2 regions of the Undibacterium sp. MH2W genome follow, and region 1 is predicted to be linked to the other one. Evidence: predicted binding sites of a transcription regulator. Region 1 holds the regulator's gene; the other holds the start of a gene.
The links. The regulator FliA, encoded in region 1, starts transcription of late flagellar genes. The targets are predictions, from matches to a motif close to CTAAAGTTTNNNNNNNNNNNGCCGNTA.

Region 1 (10,495 bases):
ATGATGATTTTGCCGCTCCCGGCATTTGTTCTGGATATCTTTTTTAGTTTCAATATTGCGATTGCTGTCATCGTTTTGCTGACGAGTTTGTACACCGTAAAGCCGCTTGATTTTATGGTTTTTCCAACCGTGTTGTTGGTCAGTACGATGCTGCGGTTGTCGTTGAATGTGGCGTCAACACGTGTGGTACTCACAGAAGGACATACTGGTCCAGACGCGGCAGGTAAAGTGATTGAGGCGTTTGGTCACTTTCTGATTGGTGGTAACTACGCTGTTGGTATCGTCGTTTTCGTCATCTTAACAATCATTAACTTCACCGTTGTGACGAAAGGTGCAGGACGTATCGCTGAAGTTGGTGCACGTTTTGCGTTGGATGCGATGCCAGGTAAGCAAATGGCGATTGATGCCGATTTAAATGCCGGATTAATTGCAGAACAAGAAGCGCGTCGTCGTCGTACTGAAGTCGCACAAGAAGCTGAATTTTATGGCGCAATGGATGGTGCGAGTAAATACGTGCGAGGGGATGCTGTTGCCGGCATTATGGTTACAGTGATCAATATCGTCGGCGGTTTGGTTGTTGGTATGGTGCAGCATGACCTCGACTTTGCAGATGCGTTAAAAAACTACACTTTGTTGGCCATTGGTGATGGTCTTGTTGCGCAGATTCCTTCGTTGATTATTTCGACTGCCGCTGGTGTAGTTGTGTCGCGTGTTGCGAGTGATCAGGATATTAGTGGTCAATTGATTGGTCAGCTTTTTGCTAAACCTCAGGTGATGTTTATTACGGCCGCCATTATTGGTGGCATGGGCATTATTCCAGGGATGCCACATATTGCTTTTGTGCTCCTCGCGTCTGCTTTGGGTGGCGCTGGTTATATGGTGCGCAAACGTATCGAGGTGGCAGCACAAGAACCAGTCAAGCAAGAGGCGCCACCGGCTCCAGCAGCAGAGATGGAAGAGGCGACATGGCAGGATGTATTGCCTGTGGATACGCTGGGTCTGGAAGTGGGTTATCGATTGATTCCATTGGTCGATAAGGCGCAAGGTGGGGAGTTGTTACGTCGCATTAAAGGTGTGCGTAAGAAGTTTGCGCAAGAAGTGGGATTCCTGTCGCCACCTGTGCATATTCGTGACAACCTTGAACTGAAACCATCGGCCTATCGAATCGCGCTCAAAGGCGTCGAGGTGGGTGTTGGCGAAGCAATGAACGGACAGTTTCTTGCGATTAATCCCGGCATGGTTGCTGGGCCTTTGCCCGGTCCAGCGACCACGGATCCTGCATTTGGATTGCCAGCAGTCTGGATTGATGCAGGCATGAAAGAGCAGGCGCAGACAATGGGTTACACCGTTGTTGATTCGAGTACGGTGATTGCAACGCATCTGAATCACGTTATTACGACCCACGCAGCAGAGTTGTTAGGTCGCCAAGAGGTACAACTGTTACTGGATCATTTGGCGAAAGAAATGCCAAAAATGGTCGAGGACCTTATTCCAAAATTGTTGCCTTTATCGACGTTGCAAAAAGTGTTGCAAAACCTGCTGGTCGAAGGTGTGCATATCCGCGATATGCGTTCGATTATCGAGGCATTGTCTGAACATGCATTGCATACCCAGGATCCAAATGAGTTGACGGCACGCGTTCGTATCGTGCTCGGTCGGGCGATTGTTCAGCAGATTTTCCCTGGCACAAACGAGTTAACCGTGATGACGCTCGACAGTCGCTTAGAGCGCCTGTTGATGCAAGCGCTCAATACCGGTGGCGCTGACGGCTCGGGTATTGAGCCAGGGCTCGCTGATACCTTATCGACCCAAGCCGATATTGCGACCAAACATCAGGAACAGATGGGGGTAACACCAGTGTTGTTAGTACCAGCACCGTTGCGCGCCTTGTTATCCCGCTTCTTACGCCGCACTTTGCCGCAATTGAAAGTGCTGTCGCACGCAGAATTACCAGAAACAAAAACGATTAAAGTCACCAGTCTTGTTGGAGGTCAGTCATGAACGTAAGAAAATTTACTGCCAAAACGTCGCGCGAGGCGCTTCGCATGCTGAGAGAGGCTTTAGGTGCTGATGCGGTTATTTTGTCGAACCGTAATGTGGACGGTAAAGTCGAAATTCTTGCTATGGAGGGTGAAGCTGTTAATGCGATTCCTCCGTCAGCGGCGCCCAAGCAGGCACCCCAGTTTGTCCCCGAGGCACCGATCATTACACCTCCTTTCCGTACTGAAAATAAGGGATTTGAGTCGCCCTCGTTTGCGCAGCCACGATCAGCACCAGAGTTGATGCGTGCAAACGAAATGTCTGATGTGATGAGCGAAATTCGTTCGATGCGTAGCATGCTTGAATCGCAATTGGCGGAGTTATCGTGGACCAACACGCAGCAACGTCAGCCTCAAAAAGCGGAGGTGTTGAGGGAGATGTTGGCAACGGGCTTGAGCGCGAGTTTGTCGCGATTTATGGTAGCCAAAATGCCAGAGAACGAGACAGTTCAGAATGGTATCGAATGGATTAAAACGATTTTGGCACGTAACTTGTCTTCTATCGATAACGAAAACGAAATATTGGAAAAAGGCGGTGTCTACGCCCTAGTGGGTCCTACCGGTGTTGGTAAAACTACGACCACGGCAAAATTGGCCGCCCGTTGTGTCATGCGGCATGGCCCATCCAAATTAGCGTTAATCACCACTGACGGTTACCGTATCGGTGGATATGAGCAATTACGGATTTACGGAAAAATCCTCGGCGTCATGGTGCACGCCGTCAAAGATGAAAGCGATTTGCGTATTGCCTTGTCCGAGCTCAAAAATAAGCATACCGTTTTGATTGATACTGTAGGCGTCAGTCAGCGCGATAAAATGGTAACAGATCAAGTTGCCATGTTGTCTGGAGCCGACACGGGCGTGAAGCGTCTTTTGTGCCTGAACGCTACTTCAACTGGTGAAACGCTGAGCGAAGTTGTGCGGGCGTACCAAGGTACGGGTTTGGCTGGCTGTATTTTGACCAAATTGGATGAGGCCGCAACAATTGGTGGGGCGCTTGATATCGCCATTCGTCAGAAATTGACGTTGTACTACGTTGCGAGTGGTCAGCGCGTGCCTGAGGATTTGCATGTCGCCAACAAGCAGTATTTGATTGATCGTGCATTTAAACTCAAGCGGGAGACTGCTGCGTTTAAATACTTGGATGATGAGTTGCCGCTGTTGATGTCCGCCGCAGCTAATGTCACTGCATCAGCCTCTCGGGAGGTGTCCTTTGGCTAATATCGATCAGGCAGAAGGATTGCGGCGCATGTTGGCAGCGCCGAAGCCACGCGTATTTACTTTTTTGTCTGCACTCAAGGATGAAGAAAAAAGTGCCATGCTGGTCAATCTCGGCGTGTCATTAGCAAGACAGGGGCAAAAGATCACGATGTTGGATGCTAGATCCACGCCAAGCAGCATCGGAGCGTGGTTATGTGCGCAAAATGACATCAGCTTATTGGATGTAGCGAGACAACAGCGTACAATGCGAGAGGCTATCAAAATGGTGGCTGCTGGCTTGTCAGTGGCGATGTTGTCACAAAAAGCAAGTGCGTTGTCGGAGATGTCCCCAGAAACAGGGAGGCAGTTGTCGAAGATTTTTGATATTGTTGCGCAGCGGGCCGATTTGGTTGTCGTTGACGTCAATATCGATGATAACAATGCTTTTCCGCTTTCTGCCCTCGATCATAGTGAGTTAGTGATCCAGGTGTCTTCAGATCCGGCAGCAATAAAAAATGCTTATGGCATGATAAAGCGGATGAGTGGAAGGCTTGGTCGTCGTTCTTTTAGTATTCTGGTTTCCGGGGTGTCTGAGAAGGAGGCAATGTTGATCTATACAAACATGGCGCAGGCCGCGAGTCGCTATCTTGCTGTACCTTTGAACTATATTGGATTTGTACCAGAAGACGATCACGTCAGAAAGGCTGCCACCTTAGGGCAATCGGTGATTGATGCCTTTCCAAAGGCACGTGCTTCGGTTGCTTTTTCTCGTTTGGCAACGCAGCTGGCTGAGTCAGCGCGTTCTGTGATGTCTTTTGAGGGTGTGCCTGAGCTTGGTGTTGGTCTCGGAATTTAATTTACTATGTACACCGCGAGCGGAAAATCAGATAAAAATTTTCTCCTGAGGGAGCACGCGCCACTGGTTAAGCGTCTGGCTTACCAGTTGAAAGCGCGCTTGCCTCCTAGCGTCGAGGTGGATGATCTTGTGCAAGCGGGCATGATTGGTCTGCTTGACGCTGTGAATCGTTATGAAGACACCCATGGTGCGCAATTTGAGACATACGCTGTTCAGCGTATTCGCGGCGCCATGTTGGACGAATTGCGCAACACCGACTGGTTGCCCAGAGGTGTTCGTCAAAATATGCGCAAAATTGAGGCAGCAATGAATGTGCTTCAGCAAAAGCTTGGACGACCACCGACCGAAACGGAAGTCGCGAAATCCCTAAAATTATCGCTGGGTGAGTACCAAGATATGCTTGGTGACAATGGTGGTCACCAGTTGGTCTACTACGAAGATTTTCACGACGCAGATACCAAAGAGCATTTTCTCGATCATTATTGTTCAGATAGCTCTGGCGACCCCCTGCAGGATTTGCTGAACGAAGACTTCCGCGACGCTGTCATTGGGGCTATTGATAGCTTGCCCGAGAGAGAAAAGTTGCTCATGGGTTTGTACTATGAGCAAGAGTTGAATCTCAAAGAAATTGGGGCTGTGATGGGTGTTTCTGAGTCCCGCGTTTCTCAGTTACATAGTCAGGCCGTGGCGAGACTCAGGGTGTTTTTAAGGGAGAAGGCGTGGACTGGGCTAGCCTAGCGGGATTTTTACTGGTCATGGTCGGCATTATCGTCGGCCAATTAATGGAAGGAGGGAGTCTTAGTTCTCTGCTCCAGCCAGCTGCTTTCGTCATTGTCTTTATTGGCACGCTGGGTGCCGTCTTATTGCAAAGCCGCATGAGCACCTTCCGACGCGGCCTCAATATGCTGCGGTGGATCGTGTCTGAACCACCTGATAACAGCCGTAAAAATGTCCAAGATGCACTCGTATGGAGTGTTGTTGCTCGTCGGGAGGGTTTTTTGAGCCTTGAGCGATACATGGATACCGCAAAAGATCCTTTTATTAGCAAAGGGTTGCGCTTAGTGATCGATGGTGTCGATCCATTGCGACTGAAGGACATCCTCGATGTGGATATTAGTCTCTATGAAATGGAGCAACGACAGGCGGCAAAGATCTGGGAGTCGGCTGGGGGGTATTCGCCGACGATTGGGATTTTGGGTGCGGTCTTGGGTCTGATCCATGTGATGGAAAACCTTTCCGATCCAGCCAAGCTGGGTGGCGGGATCGCTGTGGCATTTGTTGCGACGATTTATGGCGTGGGATTGGCAAACTTACTTTTCTTGCCAGTCAGCTATAAGTTAAAAGAAATCATCGCGAAAGAGATCGTTCGCCGAGAGATGCTTGCGGACATTTTCTACAGCATTGCGCTGGGAGATAGCCCCCGTGTCGTTGAAGAGCGCGTTGCTAATCACAAAGGCTAGTTGATTCACCATGGCACGCAGAAAATACCACGAAGAGCCGGATAACCATGAGCGTTGGCTTGTGTCCTATGCTGATTTCATTACCTTACTCTTTGCATTTTTCGTTGTCATGTATGCTATTTCCTCGCTCAATGAGGGCAAATACCGTGTTTTATCCAGCTCGCTGACCGGCGCCTTTAGTAATGTCAAAACAAATTCGCCAGCCCTGACGAGTGCGGTTAATGACGACGTAGTGAAGCTGACACCTTTGCCGTTGGTCAAACAGCGTGCGAGTGAGGGGTTGCGCAAAGAACGTGCAAAAATGACCGAAGTGGCCAAAGACATCATGGCTGTGCTCGAGCCTCTCGTGAGGGAGGGGAAGGTACGCGTGACGCAGACGAGTCGAGGCGTGACTATCGAAATTAATGCCAGTCTTCTTTTCCCCACGGGGGAGGCGAAGCTGAGTCCTGATTCCATTCAAGCTTTAACCGCGATCGCCTCTGTGTTGAAGTTGGATAACCACGCGATCCAAGTCGAAGGTTATACGGACAATCTTCCAATAAAGAACTCCATTTTCCCGTCGAACTGGGAGTTGTCAGCGGGTCGAGCGAGTACAGTTGCTCGATTGTTAACGGAAAATGGCGTTGATGAAAATAGAGTCACTGCTGTTGGGCAAGGAGCAAAGCAACCTGTTGCTTCAAATGAAACCCCGGAAGGTCGTGCTCGTAACCGTCGCGTTTCTGTTACTGTTTTGGCGGTGCTGCCAGAGCCTGTCATTGATGTTCCGGTCTCGCCAGACAAACAAAGTGTTAACTGAGTTCTTCTCGTTTTGTAGATTGTTGAGATCGAAATGAAGCGCTTTTCTTTTTGGCAGTTATTTGCTTGTTACATTATTAGTTCTTGTGAGTTTTAATGCTCACAGCGTCAACAAGAGCGACCATACCAACATCGCCAACAAAAAAGACCCACTCGTGGGTCTTTTTTTCATCTTTTTTAACGCTAGCGTTTTTCAATTAACGTGGGATCATACCCTTCATCGATCCTGCACTGATGGTCGTCTGTCCGGTTGGGCCATAAAGAGAACCCGTGCTGCTTCCATGTCCTAACACGGTCAGTGCTGCCTGGTTATGACTTAAGCGGCGGTTGATCAGCAAGCCATTCGTGCGGTTATCTTCTTTTGCTTGCTCGGAGATGGACAACAGTTTCTCCCATAAAACACTGCTTTGAGCTGTTTCGGTTGGATGTTGAGAGAAATAACTTTGCATTCCCTCCGGTTTTCCATTGAATCCAAGCGCAACAAGTTTACTCGATCTGATTTTTTCTAAGCCAGCAATGGTGCGGAGAAGTTCGGTTTTACCTGCAGTAGTGATACCTAGTGCTTCAATGTCGTTGCTTGCCAGCGCTGCTTGCTCTTTTTTAAGCAAGCTTGCAAGCTCACTCATCGCAGTAACTTCGTCAGACAGGCATTGCTCTATGGACAAATTTTGCACAGTAGGTTGGAACATGTTAGCGTTTTCTGGAGTTGATCAAATCTTTTACGGATTCAAGCAAACCATCAGCAACCTTTTCGGAATTAACCTGGAATCGACCCTCTGAGATCGCCAGTTTAATTTCCTCGACTTTTTTTGTCGCGAAAACAGAACTGCTTGCTTGCGTACTCTGTAACGCTTGGAGTTGCGTCGAGAGTGGCGAAAGCTGCACAGTCGTGCTTGGTGCTGCGGGTGTTGCTACAGGTGCTTCTTGCGCTGTATCGGCCCGCGCTGACTGGGGATTTGTCAGTGCAGGTGCTGCAGCGGTTTTATTTAGTGTGTCATCAATTTTCACAGCGATACCCTCGATAGTGGGAATTATCTACTTCTTCAGTCCAGTTATCGGCTCGGTATTTTTAAACTTTAATTTTGCTAGCGAAAAAATTTCCACCATTGCCATTTAGTTACTGATTTCTATAATTCCGCCCGCTTTTGCGACTCCGCTGAGTGTGACACCACTTGCTGTTCGCGCTTTGGCAATTTGTCCCTCTGAGGCATTTGTGATTGCTTGCGCGTCTGTTGCTACCTGGAAACCGTTGCCAATGCTCACAACTCGTACGGATTGACCTTGCTGCACAACTGCTGGGCTCTTGAGCGCATCCATTCGTAATAGCGTTCCGGACGAAACGGAGTTTTGGATCGCTTTGCCGATCGCTTGGTCTGGGTTGCTAATGAAACCCACCGGAAGGTTAGAGATTTCGCCTTTTATTTTACTGAGATCATCGATGGCGAGGACTTGTCCTTTGCTCAACGAATGGGCAGCAACATAATAATCAGCCGTAATTTGGACATTGGCTCTCAAATACACTGTCCAAGCAACAGGAGCCGTGCAACGAACGCCAACGGTAGTTTTTCCCCATGCTTTGCTGCCGGGTGGCAAAAACGGGACGAGCGCCTGACACGATGCTAGCGTTAATCGGGTGTCGATTGGGCCGACTGAGATTTCAGCGTCCCCCGGCTGAGCGGTCGACGTTTGCAAAAGGAATTCGGTCGCTACCTGTCTGATTTTCTCGTGTTCCTGCGTGGTGCCTGATACTTCAGCAGCGTTCGTGATGCCCGCGAGCGCCAGTGATGCGAGGGCGGTGAGGACAGAATGGACAAAGAATTTCATGGTGAGCTTTCATCGCTATAACGAATCGATGCACTCATTTTAGGCGCTCAGTTTTTGTTTGAATGCGTAAATAAGGGGTGTTTCTCACCTTTGCTTGTTGGATTGAATGACCTACTTCTCGCCTAACATGTAATGAACAGAGAAGTTTCAACTGAACAAACGGAGCAGGGAGGTGTAGTGATGAGTAAGCTTGATGATCTCTTGCGGTTTCAACAGACTGCGTTGTCAGTTCGCGGGCAGCGTCAGCAATTGTTGGCTTCTAACATTGCCAATGCCGATACACCAAACTACAAAGCCCGTGATATCGATTTTACAGCAGTGCTTGCCAATAAATTACAGCTCAACTCAAACCAGAGTTCGACGCCGTTGACGAAGACTGCCGATCAGCATTTAGACGCGAGTGGTTCCATGGATGGTATCACGCCCATGTATCGAACGATGGTGCAAGGTAACGTCGACGGCAACACAGTTGATATGGATGTGGAGCGTAATGCGTTTGCTGATAACGGTGTGCGTTATGAGGCAGGTCTAACAATGATTAACATGCAAATCAAAAACATGTTGGCTGCCATTCAGGGGTAATGATTATGTCGCTATTTAATGTTTTTAATGTGGCTGGATCGGCAATGAGTGCCCAGGCACAACGTCTCAATACAGTCTCTAGTAATTTAGCTAACGCGGATAGTGTCACGAGTACAAATGGCACGCCCTATAAGGCGAAACAGGTCGTATTTACTGCGGTACCGATGACTGGAGCAGCATCGACTGGCGTGAAGGTGTCGCAAGTGGTCGAGGATGCGAAACCACCAAAATTAATGTATGACCCTTCACATCCTTTGGCGGATGAGAATGGCTACGTGGCCTCGCCCAACGTTAATGTTGTTGAGGAAATGGTAAACATGATTTCTGCTTCACGTTCTTACCAAGATAACGTTGAGACCATGAATTCTGCCAAAGCAATGCTATTGAAAACACTTACGCTGGGTCAGTGAGACTCTTAAAGGAGATGTGAAATGTCTACGATACAAACCAACACGGTTCCAACTAGTCTTATGACAACGATGAATGGCACGCCGTCTACAACCAATTCCATTCAATCTGCACAAAATCAGTTTATGACGTTGTTGACCACGCAGATGAAAAACCAAGATCCACTTAATCCGATGGATAACGCCCAAGTGACAAGTCAATTGGCGCAGTTGTCCACGGTAACAGGTATTAATCAGGTGAATGCATCGATTAATGCGATGAACTCAAATTTCCAGGCAAGCCAAAGTTTGCAGGCTGCAAACATGATCGGTCATGGCGTTCTGGTGCCCGGAAACTCGGTTGCATTGACAACCACCACCAATGCGAGCGGCGTTAGTTCAACTGCTGGTGTTTTAGGGCTCAATTTGCCGCAGAACATCACGAGCGGCAAGGTGTCAATCACCAATGCGGCAGGGCAAGTGGTGAAGACGATTGATTTGGGTTCGATGTCACAAGGCGTCCAGACAGTGAGTTGGGACGGTTCGACAGATGCAGGAGGTGCGGCCCCTGCAGGAACATATAGCTACTCAGTGACTGCTGCATCAGGTGCTTCGGCTGTTACGCCGACTAAACTCGAGTTTGGTATGGTGTCGAGCGTATCTTCTGGTTCCCAGGGTGTGACATTGAACCTCGCGAATTTAGGCGCTGCCGCGATGAGCAGCGTTGTGCAGATTTTCTGATTTTTCGCATGTTGGTGCCCCAGAATTTTGACCCCATTTTCGTATTTGCCGGAGAATTATCATGAGTTTTCAACAAGGTTTGAGTGGATTGAACGCGTCGTCCCAGCAGTTAAGTGTGATTGGTAATAACATCGCCAATGCTGGAACAGTTGGTTTTAAAAGTGCACAAGCGCAGTTTGCCGACGTATACGCAAATTCTCTAAATGGCGCCTCGGCTAGTGCTGTGGGTATTGGTGTTCGCGTCGTTGACATTGCTCAGCAGTTCACGCAAGGAAATATTTCTTCCTCCACCAATCCATTAGATATTGCAATCAATGGCAATGGCTTTTTTCGAATGAGCACTAACGGTGCGATTACTTATTCGAGAAACGGCCAATTCCAGCTGGATAAAAATGGTTATTTAGTTAATTCGCAAGGAGCGCAATTGACTGGCTACGCAGCCAACAATGCCGGTGTTCTTTCTACTGGCTCTGCTGCCCCAATCAATATCAACACCGCTGATTTGGCGCCCGCTCAGACCACGACTGTCAATGCGGTGATTAACTTTAACTCGACGTTGAATGTGCCTGGAACTCAGTTGCCGGTGACAACACCACCAGTGATCACACCAAC
Region 2 (10,495 bases), on a different contig from region 1:
GACGGAGAAGCTTGTTTCTGAGAGCTTTGCGAGAACTTGCACTGTCACCGACGTTGGATCTTTGGATGAACCTGACTCCGTCGGTGTAGTTCGTGAGGGCGCCCCAATAGCGGTGATTTGGCTTGTTGCACTATCGAGGCGATTTGACATGAGTTTCTACAGTCGTGCGGCTCCATAGGCCTGATTCAATTTGCGCGAGGTGTGGTTGCTGCGCATGAGATCAGCCAGTTCGGCCATCCAAGGTTCAGTAATGTCACGGATTTCCCTGTCATCCGCGAGGATCTTCTTGATCATCCGGATTTTACGCTCCTTCAGCTCTGGCGTCAGTGGTACAGGAACTTCATTTTTTTTAATGATCTCTACCGTCGAGCTACAGTTAGATTCCAATTGACATAACAATTCCCAGTCCCGCTTCCGGGCCGCAGCAAGCATTTGGTCTGTAATGACGGCCACGTTTTCATACAATGAGATAAGTTCTATGCTTTCCATGCTCAATCAGGCCTCAAATGCGTGTATTTGTTTTGGTTGTAAAGGATCGTAATTTGCTGCTGGTGCTTGTCTGTTTGCTGCTGCAGCCGCTGTGGCCGGTGCTGGATTGATTGCCTCCCAGGTTTCTTTCAAGTCACGTAATAACGTTTGTACTTCTACTAGTTTTTCTTCTTTGTTTCCTGCGTTTGCAAGAAGTAGCTCGCGGCTCATGTATTCATAGAGTGCATCGAGATTCTTTGCAATATCGCCGCCTGCTTCCTTGTCGAGACTGGCACGCAAACCATTATCAATAATGGAGATGGCATGAGAGATGGATTTACCTTTGCTTGCGATCTCTTTGTTTTTCATTTGCTGTATCGCATTTCCAATTGCGATAATTGCGCCATCAAAGAGCATCACGATCAGTTTGTGCGGATCGGCCGCCATCACACCGGTCTCTTGACCTATTTTGGTGTAAGCATTTGCGCCGTATAGTTTTGATGATCCAAACATATGTAGTCCTTCACGAGTGACTGGTAAATAACTTATTTATTGGTGGTGCCGTTCAGAATACCAAGCTGCGACGTCAAATAGCTTGACTGCGACTGCATACTGGCAACCAACGTATCCAACGCGCTATATTGTGCTTCTAGTGCGGTTTGTTTTGCTGTTAACTGGGCGTTTAATGTGTCTGTTTGTTTTTGCAGATCTTTTAACGTACTGTTGAAGCCGGCAATCGCATTGGGAATTAATCCGCCTGTGCCAATGACGTTATTGACGACATTGTTGAGCTTGTAAGCAAAGCCCTGGGAGAAATACACGGTGCCGCGAGCACCTGTGGCTCCACCATTGACGATGACTTGTAACCCATCGGATGCGCTGCCACTTGCGCCAGTAAGAATCTGTCCGTTTCCTGTGCCTGAGACACCATTTAAAGTACCTGCAACGTCTTTCCCAACAAAACCTGCAGAAGATGTTCCAGTTAAAGCGGAGATCGTCGTTCCTGTACCGTTTGCTAGACTCACGACAGATTTGCTGCCATAGCTACCGGAGGTTAAATTGAGGAATCCATTACTATCAATCGACGCAGCTACCGATAAGCCGCCACCTGAAAAATTCGATGTGCCGTTGATAGACGACTGAATCATCGACGCCAATTGAGTTGCATTATAGCTACCCGCGGGTAAGTTAACGGCGGCGGTGATCCCGTCTAGCGTGACGTTGATCGCTGTCCCCGAAGCAATCGTCGTCTGAGCACTATTCAAGTTGGTATTGCCAACCAAATACCCTTGCGTCGCCACTTGGGTGATGTTAAGTGCATAGTTTCCAGCTTGCGTATTCGCTGTTGAGCCTACTTGTCTGGTCAAACTGTCTGTCGATTGGCCCACTGCCGCAAACAATCCCCCTACATCGGTAAAGTTATTGGATAACGCGGTTTGAAGCTTGGTTGCGTCTGCCGCGAGAGAGCCATCCTTTTGAAAAGTGATGCCAATTTGTGCGAGGTAAGTGAATTGCCCACCAAGACCATTCACAGCGTTACTTAATGTACTTCTGAGTTGATCTTGCACAGTGCTTACCGTTGGATCGCCGAGCAATGCACCTGCCGCTTTGGTCGTTGAGTTGTACGACGTAAGCTGAGAGATGGTGCTGTTGATATTGTTGTAAGCTGTGACAAAAGAATTGACGGCCGTCGTTACAGCTGCGGTATTGGCAGCAACACTGACGGTGGTCGTTCCTACTTTACCCAACTTCAGCGTTACGCCTTGAATGGAGGAGCTGATATTATTTGTCGTACTCGTCACGGCGATACCGTTGATTGTCAGATTTGCACTTTGTCCTGCGTTGATTTCTTTGAAATTCTGAGTGCCTGCCGGATCAGTAGACAGTAAATTCTGCAACGTTGAATCACCACTCACACTGATTTTCATGCTTGAGGTAGCACCTGTGCTAGTTGATGCGAGCACAAGGTGATAAGGTGTCGCGCTACCGTCACCGATGATCGAGGCTTTGACGCCGACGTTTGCATTATTAATGGCGTCGCGGATACCTTGCAATGAATTATTGCTACTATCTATCGTGATAGATCCTGTCGCCTGGGTGGCATCCTGAGTGAATGTTGCGCCAGTGTACACACCGTTGCTCGAAGTTCCACCGCTGATGGTGCCAAATTGAAATGTTAGGGTAGTGCTTTGGCCTGAACCAATGGTACTCGTCGCTGACGTTTGGCCTGCACTGGATATGGATTGACCTTGGGCTAGCTGGGTCACGTTAACGTTATACGTGCCTGCAGTGGCCACGCTCGTCGTGGTTGCGCTTGCAATAGAACTGTCACCTGATGTAGCAGTTAAATTATTAAAAGTTGAAGGGCTGCTGAGGGTCGTGAGGGAACTTTGAAAAGCACTAATCACACCGCTGAGTGCGCCATAGGCGGTCACGTCAGCATTGTAACTCGTTTGCTTTTGTTGAATCGCAGTCAATGGTTGACTCTCAATAGCCATTAATTTACTGATAATGCTATCCAGAGGTAATCCTGAAGCGACGCCGATTGATGATACGGACACAATAGTTCTCCTTTGCTAGCCCTAACTGTATCAAATCTGGCGGTGAACCAATTTGCATGACAGAGGGGTATTTCCCCGCTATTTTAAAAATGAGATACAAAAAATCTAACGGTAATGCCAATGACTGCGGCAAATAGGTCTTTTATCCTACTCTCACCAGACTCAAGCTTCCTGCTTAATGATCAATCCTTGTAATTTATCCAAAGATTGTGAGATTTCAAGTGCTTGTTCAGTTGGAATCTGGCGTAGTACTTTATTTGTGCCTTGCTCGACAATTTTAACAACGACGCGTTTTGAGCTTTGATCGATGCTAAATCGTACATCTCGTCCGCGATCTTGGAGCGACTTGTTGATATCGTTGACCGCTTTATCTAGCTGAGCAGGGTCTGTGTTTTTCTTCGCTTCCGGTGTGGTCGCTGCAACTGGTGCTTGTGATGGGGCTGCATTCGTGCTTGCTGTCGTCGCCGTGGACGAGGCGGGCGCTGTCGTTGCAACCGTCGATTTATCAGGTGTGATCAATCCTGGAGATGTTGCGCTTCCGATAGAAGGGATGTCCATGATCTAGTCCTTCAATGTGATATTCCCCCGACCAGTGGCTGATCGGGGGAATGTTCTACGTCAGTGGCGTACTAGCCAAATAATTAACGTAACAGGGCGAGAACACCGCTTGGTTGTGAGTTAGCTTGCGCCAAAATCGCAGTACCAGCTTGTTGCAATACCTGTGCACGTGTCATGTTTGCAGTTTCAGAAGCAAAGTCGGCATCTTGAATACGGCTACGAGATGCTGCTAAGTTTGTTTGTGAAGTTTGCAAGCTTGTAACAGCAGAAGTAAAGCGGTTTTGGAACGCACCCAAAGACGCACGTGAGCTGTTGACTGAAGCCAGAGCAGCATCGATTGTTGCTAATGCTGATGTGGCACCTGACGCACTGGTTAAATCAAGCGAGGATAACCCTGCGCCCACAGTTTGCGAAGCTTTCGTCGTTCCCAAGGTCAGACCAACAGCTGTTGCACCTGATGCTGTTGATGAGCCAGCATTTGTTGTACCTGCTGTCAGACCAGAACTTGCGAGACCGTTTGTAGAGCCTGCGATGACGACGTTCGAGTTTGTCAATGAAGTCAAAGTCAAGACGCCCGATGAGTCAGCAGTTGCAGTAACGCCTGTTTTGCTGGTCAGACCATTAATTGCATCAGCAATATTTTGACCTGAGATAGCTGCGGTTGCACCACTTGCCACGGAGCCAATATCAACACCGTTGATTTGCAAGTCGCCTGTTGCAAGACCAGTCGACGATGTTGCAGCTGCACCTGCCACGGAAGTTTGGGAGCCATTCGCGATTTGAATGCCTTTTGAACTTGTCGAAGTCAGGCTGATCTGCGCAGATGTTGTCGATGTGGATGCGGCGGATGTTGTTACACCAGCAGTCAAACCAGTCGCAGCGTTCGTTGCAGCAGCACTTGCAGTCTTGTCAATTGTGATGTTACGACCATCAGCAGCTGTCAAGGAAACAGCACCAGTTGTTGTGTCGTAAGCAGCTGTAACGCCAGTTTGTGTTGTTTTAGAGTTGATCGCAGCTGTAATTTGAGCGCCACGATCTGTCACGGAACCACCCGAACCAACGCTTGCGATTGCGCCGATGTCAACGCCGTTGATTTTGATTGTACCAGCAGCAATGGATGCTAAACCGCCACTACCGATTGCAGTAAGTGCAGTACCTGCAACGGATGTTGCATTAATCGTTGCGGATACGCCAGTGCTACCAGTTGCTGCATTGATTGCGGCTGCTTTTGCAATCGCGCTACCTGCAGCGTCTTTGTAGGAGATGCCATCTGCGCTGGATGCGCCAATGCTCACACCGTTAATTGAGATTGCACCAGCGCCGATCGCGTCTGTTGTTGCACTTGCACCAGCGACGTTTGCTGAATAGGAGGATGCTGACCCTACGCCTAATGCAGACGATTTTGCACTTGCAATGGCGCCGATAGTAATTTGATCGTTGCTAGTACCGTTCGCACCAACTTGGAAGCTTTGATTAGAGAATGTACCGTCGAGCAAATTCACACCGTTGAAGTTAGAAGTGCTTGCAACACGGTTGATCTCGGAGATCAATTGGCTTGCTTCGTTGTTCAGCGCAGCGCGGTCAGAAGCACTGTTTGTGCCGTTAGCTGCTTGAACAGCCAAGTCACGGATACGTTGTAAGTTGGAGCCGATTTGAGATAAGTCGCCCTCAGCGGTTTGCGCTAAGGAAATACCGTCATTGGCGTTACGTGCAGCTTGGTTTTGACCATCGAGCTGTGCAGTCATACGTTGGGAAATCGCCAAGCCAGCAGCGTCGTCTTTAGCAGAGTTGATACGCAAACCAGAAGACAAACGTTGCATCGAAGTTTGTAACGACGATTGAGACGCAGTCAGGTTGTTTTGCGCGATCATCGACGCGATATTGGTATTGATGAATGAAGACATTTTGATTCTCCTTGCCTAAGTTATTTAATTCGGGGTTTAGCCTCAAACTTTGGTCTGTCCTGATGACTGTTGCACCGCCGTTGTTTAGGGTTACGGTCAAGTCTTGAAAAGTTTTAGGATATTTCTGTAAATAAATATTATTTTTTTTGCTTAAGTTTTTAATTTTTTTCCGCTTGACGGCACGATTTTTAAATACTTTAGGGGATTTGCGGTCTAATATTCCCTTTGTTTCACGCTTAAAAAGCAACTCGGTTCGATACAATGATGTTAATTGAAGTCAATTTTTCAAAAAAAATCTACAATATTGATACGAAGGAGTGGTGATAGTGAAATCCGATAGCCTTCCAAAAACTCTTAGCAGAGTGAAAGCTCATATAAAGGCACGAGAATTTCATGAAGCAAAAGAACAATGCATCGATATCATCAGAAAATTCCCACTGAATCCAGACGCGCATTACTTTTTAGTCGATATCGAGATAGAGCTTAAAAATTTCGTTGGCGCATTTGAGCACCTGCAACATGCTTTTAGCGGCAATTTGCCTTCAAAGTTCAAGGCTGATGTCGCATATAAGTTAGAAGACGCACTTATTTCGGAGCGTCAGTTTGAATTGCTTGAGCAAGTGGCTGTTTGGCTCACTATATGCCGTCCAAAGGATCCTTATTCTTGGGATTATCTTTCAATAAGCCGAATCGAACAGCAGCGCTTTAATGATGCATTAGCGCCAGCACAAGAGGCAGCCGCGCTCATGCCTGAAAATGCAAAAATTCTCGGCAATCTCGGGGCGGCATACAATGGATTGGAAGAGTACAGTAAGGCTATCACCTACTTGAGGCGTGCTATTGAAAAAGAGCCTGGACTTGCTAACGCCCATAATAATATGGCAAACGCGTTTTATGGTCTTGGTAAAAACAACGACGCGATCCAGCATTATAAAAATGCCATCTTGTTGAATCCTAACGTGACGTATTTTTATACCAATTTAGGCGATGTCTATTCAAATGAGCAGCAATGGGTACTGGCTGAGGAATGCTTTCGGAAGGGGCTCGAACTATCACCTGACAATTCCAAAGCACTCGCGGGCCTCATCGATATCCTGACTGCGCTTGGTCGCACCAAAGATGCTGCAATCTTGGCAGAACGAGCAGTGACGGTATGTAGTGATGAACCTAGAATATGGGCGGCATACGGTAATGTATTGCAAAAAGCAAATCAGTTAGATAAGTCTATTGATGCGTACATGCAAGCATTATCCCTTGAGAAAGATCCGCTGTCTGAATATAGCCGCAAGATATATAGTGCTTTGCTGTTTGTTCTCAATAATCATCCGGATTTGTCTGCCGAGGTCATTTATGGGGGTTATCAAGAGTTCAATCAACGATTCGGATTGCCATTCCATTCCACATGGACAAAGTTTAATAATGTAAAAGATCCGAATAAAAGGTTGCGGGTCGGCTATCTATCGCAGGCATTTTACAATCAAGTCTGCAAATATCATCTCCTCCCTTTGATGGAGGGACATGATCACTCTCAAGTCGAGGTCTTTGCTTATTCCGACCCACCCAAAGAGGATGACATTACTCTGCTGTACAAGGCATCTGCTGATGTCTGGGTAGACACAAAGGGTATGAGCGATGAAGAGCTCGCAGCAAAAATAAAATCGGATCAAATTGATATTTTGGTCGATATTAGTGGTCACTCAAGCAATAATAGACTTGGTGTTTTGGCAAGAAAGCCCGCTCCAGTGTCACTGCATTGGTTAGATTTCGGTTATACAACCGGCTTAACGGCAGTGGATTACTATCTGACAGATCGACACATTGCTAATACAAATTGCGATCATCTTTTTTCTGAAAAACTCTGGTGTCTTGAAAATAGTTCAATCGTGTATCGCCCTTATGGCGTCCCACCAGAGCTGACCGAGTCGCCATTTTTGAAGGATGGCATCATCACATTCGGGACCTTATCCCGTTCCAATCGCATTACCCATAAAGTGGTTAGGGTGTGGTCGGCGATTCTTGATGCGATGCCTCATTCACGGTTAGTCATTAATAGTAGTGATTTCGGCGATCCTAAAATTCAGGATGCGGTTGCGGAAAGATTTATGCAATATGGTATCGAGCGCTCACGCTTGGATATCGCTTATACATCGCCTTCATGGGTACCATTGCAAAAAATTGATATTGGGCTAGATTGTTTTCCGCATAATTCGGGGACGACACTGATTGAAACCCTATATATGGGAATCCCCTTCGTTTCTTTGGCCAGTCGTCCTTCGGTTGGCCGCATCGGTTCAAGCATTTTGGGCGCGGCGGGACACCCAGAGTGGATTGCGTATTCCGAAATGGAGTACGCAGAAAAAGTGTTGACGCTGGCGCATAACACGGAACTTCTGCAACATCTCCGGAAGAATATGCGGGCCGAATTAGCCAATTCACCACTGATGAATGAGAAATTATTTGCACATGACGTTGAAAACGCCTATCGTCAAATGTGGCAAATCTATTGCGCAAAGGAAACATCATGAAGGCAGTGATCCTCGCTGGTGGTTTGGGCACACGGATTTCTGAAGAAACACACTTGCGTCCAAAGCCAATGATTGAGGTAGGAGGCTACCCTTTGTTGTGGCACATCATGAAGAGTTATTCAGCACATGGGGTGAATGACTTTGTCATTTGCTGCGGCTACAAGGGTTACATCATCAAAGAATACTTTGCGAATTATTTTTTGCATATGTCAGATGTGACGTTTGATTTGGCCAATAACCAAATGGAGGTGCACGAGCGGCACGCTGAACCTTGGAGAGTGACACTGGTTGATACTGGTGCGGATACGATGACCGGGGGGCGATTGAAACGTGTTGCCAATTACCTGAAGGGGGAAGACGCTTTTTGTTTCACCTATGGTGACGGTGTGTCGGATGTCGATATTTCGGCGTCGATTGCGTATCACCGTGAACATGGGAAATTAGCGACGGTCACCGCTGTTTTACCACCGGGGCGATATGGTGCTTTACTGAGAGATGGTGACAAAGTAGGGGGCTTTATTGAAAAGCCGCGTGGCGATGGTGGTTGGATTAATGGTGGTTATTTTGTGTTGTCTCCTGAGGTGATTGACCTTATCGCAGACGACGCAACGAGTTGGGAGTTAGAGCCTTTAGCGACGCTTGCGCAACGTGATCAATTAATGGCGTTTGAACATAGCGGCTTCTGGCAGCCGATGGATACGCTGCGAGAAAAAACACAGTTAGAAGAGTTATGGCAGTCCGGTAAAGCACCTTGGAAAACCTGGAAATGATGCCTGACAAAACATTTTGGCGTGGTCGGAAAGTCGTTTTGACGGGACATACTGGCTTTAAGGGGAGCTGGCTGGCGATGTATTTGCATCGCCTCGGCGCGCACGTCACCGGTATTGCGCTGGCGCCAGAAACGACCCCATCTTTGTTTGACGCTGCTTCTGTTAAACAACTTGTCACGCACCATGTATGTGACATCAGAGACCAACGACAACTAAAAAGCATTATCCAGGCTGCACAACCTGAGATTGTTTTTCATCTTGCAGCGCAGGCTTTGGTTAGAGAGAGTTATTCTCAACCGGTGTCGACTTTCGCAACAAATGTGATGGGAACCGTGCATGTGCTCGATGCATTACGAGATCTGAGTAGTGTGAAAGCAGCTATCATGGTCACGACAGATAAAGTGTATCGTAACAATGAACATGGTCGGCCGTTTCAAGAAACGGATGAGTTGGGGGGGTATGATCCTTACAGTGCCAGTAAAGCGGCTTCCGAGCTTGTGATTGCAAGTTATCGCGACGCATTTTTACAAAAACAGGGTGTACGGATCGCGAGTGCTCGCGCAGGTAATGTGATTGGTGGCGGTGATTGGTCAGCTGATCGACTTATTCCTGATGCGATACGGGCATGGGGTGCTGCGCAGGTTCTTGATATTCGTCGACCTGCATCGGTGAGACCATGGCAACATGTCTTAGAGCCTGTGAATGCTTACGTTGTACTTGCACAAGCATTAATGAACGACACGGTTGTGCCCGGCGCATTTAATTTTGGGCCTCCAGCAGATGCCAATGCCACTGTGCAGCGGGTCATAGAAATCGCAAGGGGTGTCTATCAGCGAGGTGAAGTGCGTTATGCGACCACTTTAGAGGGGGAGCATGAAGCAGTATTGCTGAGTCTGAACGTGGAGAAAGCAAAGGGCTCTCTTGGGATTGCTTCGCGTTTCAGCCTTTTGCAGGCCGTCGAAAAGACAATCCATTGGTATCGCGCCTTCGCAGATGGTGAAGACGCGTATCAGCTTTGTTTGCGGGACGTTGATGCGTTTGAGGCGTGTGATGAGTGAGCGATTTCAGATCTATCCGACGCCACTCGTTGGCTTGAAAGTATTGGAACGATTGCCACGCGGTGATGATCGTGGCTATTTGGAACGTTTGTTTTGTGATGAAGAATTAGCGCAAGCAGGTTGGTCTGGACAACTACGTCAAATGAATCATACCTATACACAAAAACGAGGTACAGCGCGCGGCTTGCATTTTCAATTGCCACCGCACAGTGAAATAAAACTGGTTTCATGTATGCAGGGTGAGGTGTGGGATGTTGTGGTGGATTTACGGAGAGAATCGCCTACTTTTTTGAAATGGCATGCAGAAGTGCTGTCGGCTGATAATCATCGCTCGTTGCTCATACCGCAGGGTTTTGCGCATGGTTTTCAAACGCTAACCGACGATGTTCACATGCTGTACTGTCATAGCGAAGCATACGCACAACATGCCGAAGCAGGTATTAGTGTCAATGATCCCGTACTACAAATTCCTTGGCGCTTACCGATTATCGAGTTATCGCAACGAGATCAAAGTTATCCTTTGATTTCCAAAGATTTTGAAGGAGTATCACTGTGAAATGTAGACATTGCCAAGCGCAGTTAGATCATACGTTTCTCGACTTGGGTACCGCGCCACCATCCAATGCGTATTTAAGGCCAAACCAGCTTCAC

Region 2: ACO0K2_RS10845 (flagellin) is a predicted target of FliA. The motif match lies at 5,666-5,692, and genes of this name have one in related genera.

Annotation. Positions count from the first base shown of each region.
Region 1 is NZ_JBMPPA010000003.1:62,456-72,950, forward strand. Features, by position in the region: gene flhA (flagellar biosynthesis protein FlhA) at 1-2,001, shown strand, start outside; gene flhF (flagellar biosynthesis protein FlhF) at 1,998-3,260, shown strand; gene ACO0K2_RS08260 (MinD/ParA family ATP-binding protein) at 3,253-4,095, shown strand; gene ACO0K2_RS08265 (RNA polymerase sigma factor FliA) at 4,102-4,833, shown strand; gene ACO0K2_RS08270 (flagellar motor protein) at 4,815-5,555, shown strand; gene motD (flagellar motor protein MotD) at 5,566-6,351, shown strand; gene ACO0K2_RS08280 (flagella synthesis protein FlgN) at 6,548-7,039, opposite strand; gene flgM (flagellar biosynthesis anti-sigma factor FlgM) at 7,041-7,358, opposite strand; gene flgA (flagellar basal body P-ring formation chaperone FlgA) at 7,464-8,174, opposite strand; gene flgB (flagellar basal body rod protein FlgB) at 8,352-8,756, shown strand; gene flgC (flagellar basal body rod protein FlgC) at 8,762-9,166, shown strand; gene ACO0K2_RS08305 (flagellar hook assembly protein FlgD) at 9,188-9,883, shown strand; gene flgE (flagellar hook protein FlgE) at 9,945-10,495, shown strand, end outside.
Region 2 is NZ_JBMPPA010000004.1:64,248-74,742, reverse strand. Features, by position in the region: gene ACO0K2_RS10870 (flagellar hook-length control protein FliK) at 1-150, opposite strand, end outside; gene ACO0K2_RS10865 (flagellar protein FliT) at 157-489, opposite strand; gene fliS (flagellar export chaperone FliS) at 496-981, opposite strand; gene fliD (flagellar filament capping protein FliD) at 1,014-3,029, opposite strand; gene ACO0K2_RS10850 (flagellar protein FlaG) at 3,192-3,587, opposite strand; gene ACO0K2_RS10845 (flagellin) at 3,671-5,491, opposite strand; gene ACO0K2_RS10840 (tetratricopeptide repeat protein) at 5,818-8,016, shown strand; gene rfbF (glucose-1-phosphate cytidylyltransferase) at 8,013-8,786, shown strand; gene rfbG (CDP-glucose 4,6-dehydratase) at 8,783-9,844, shown strand; gene ACO0K2_RS10825 (dTDP-4-dehydrorhamnose 3,5-epimerase family protein) at 9,837-10,400, shown strand; gene ACO0K2_RS10820 (methyltransferase domain-containing protein) at 10,397-10,495, shown strand, end outside.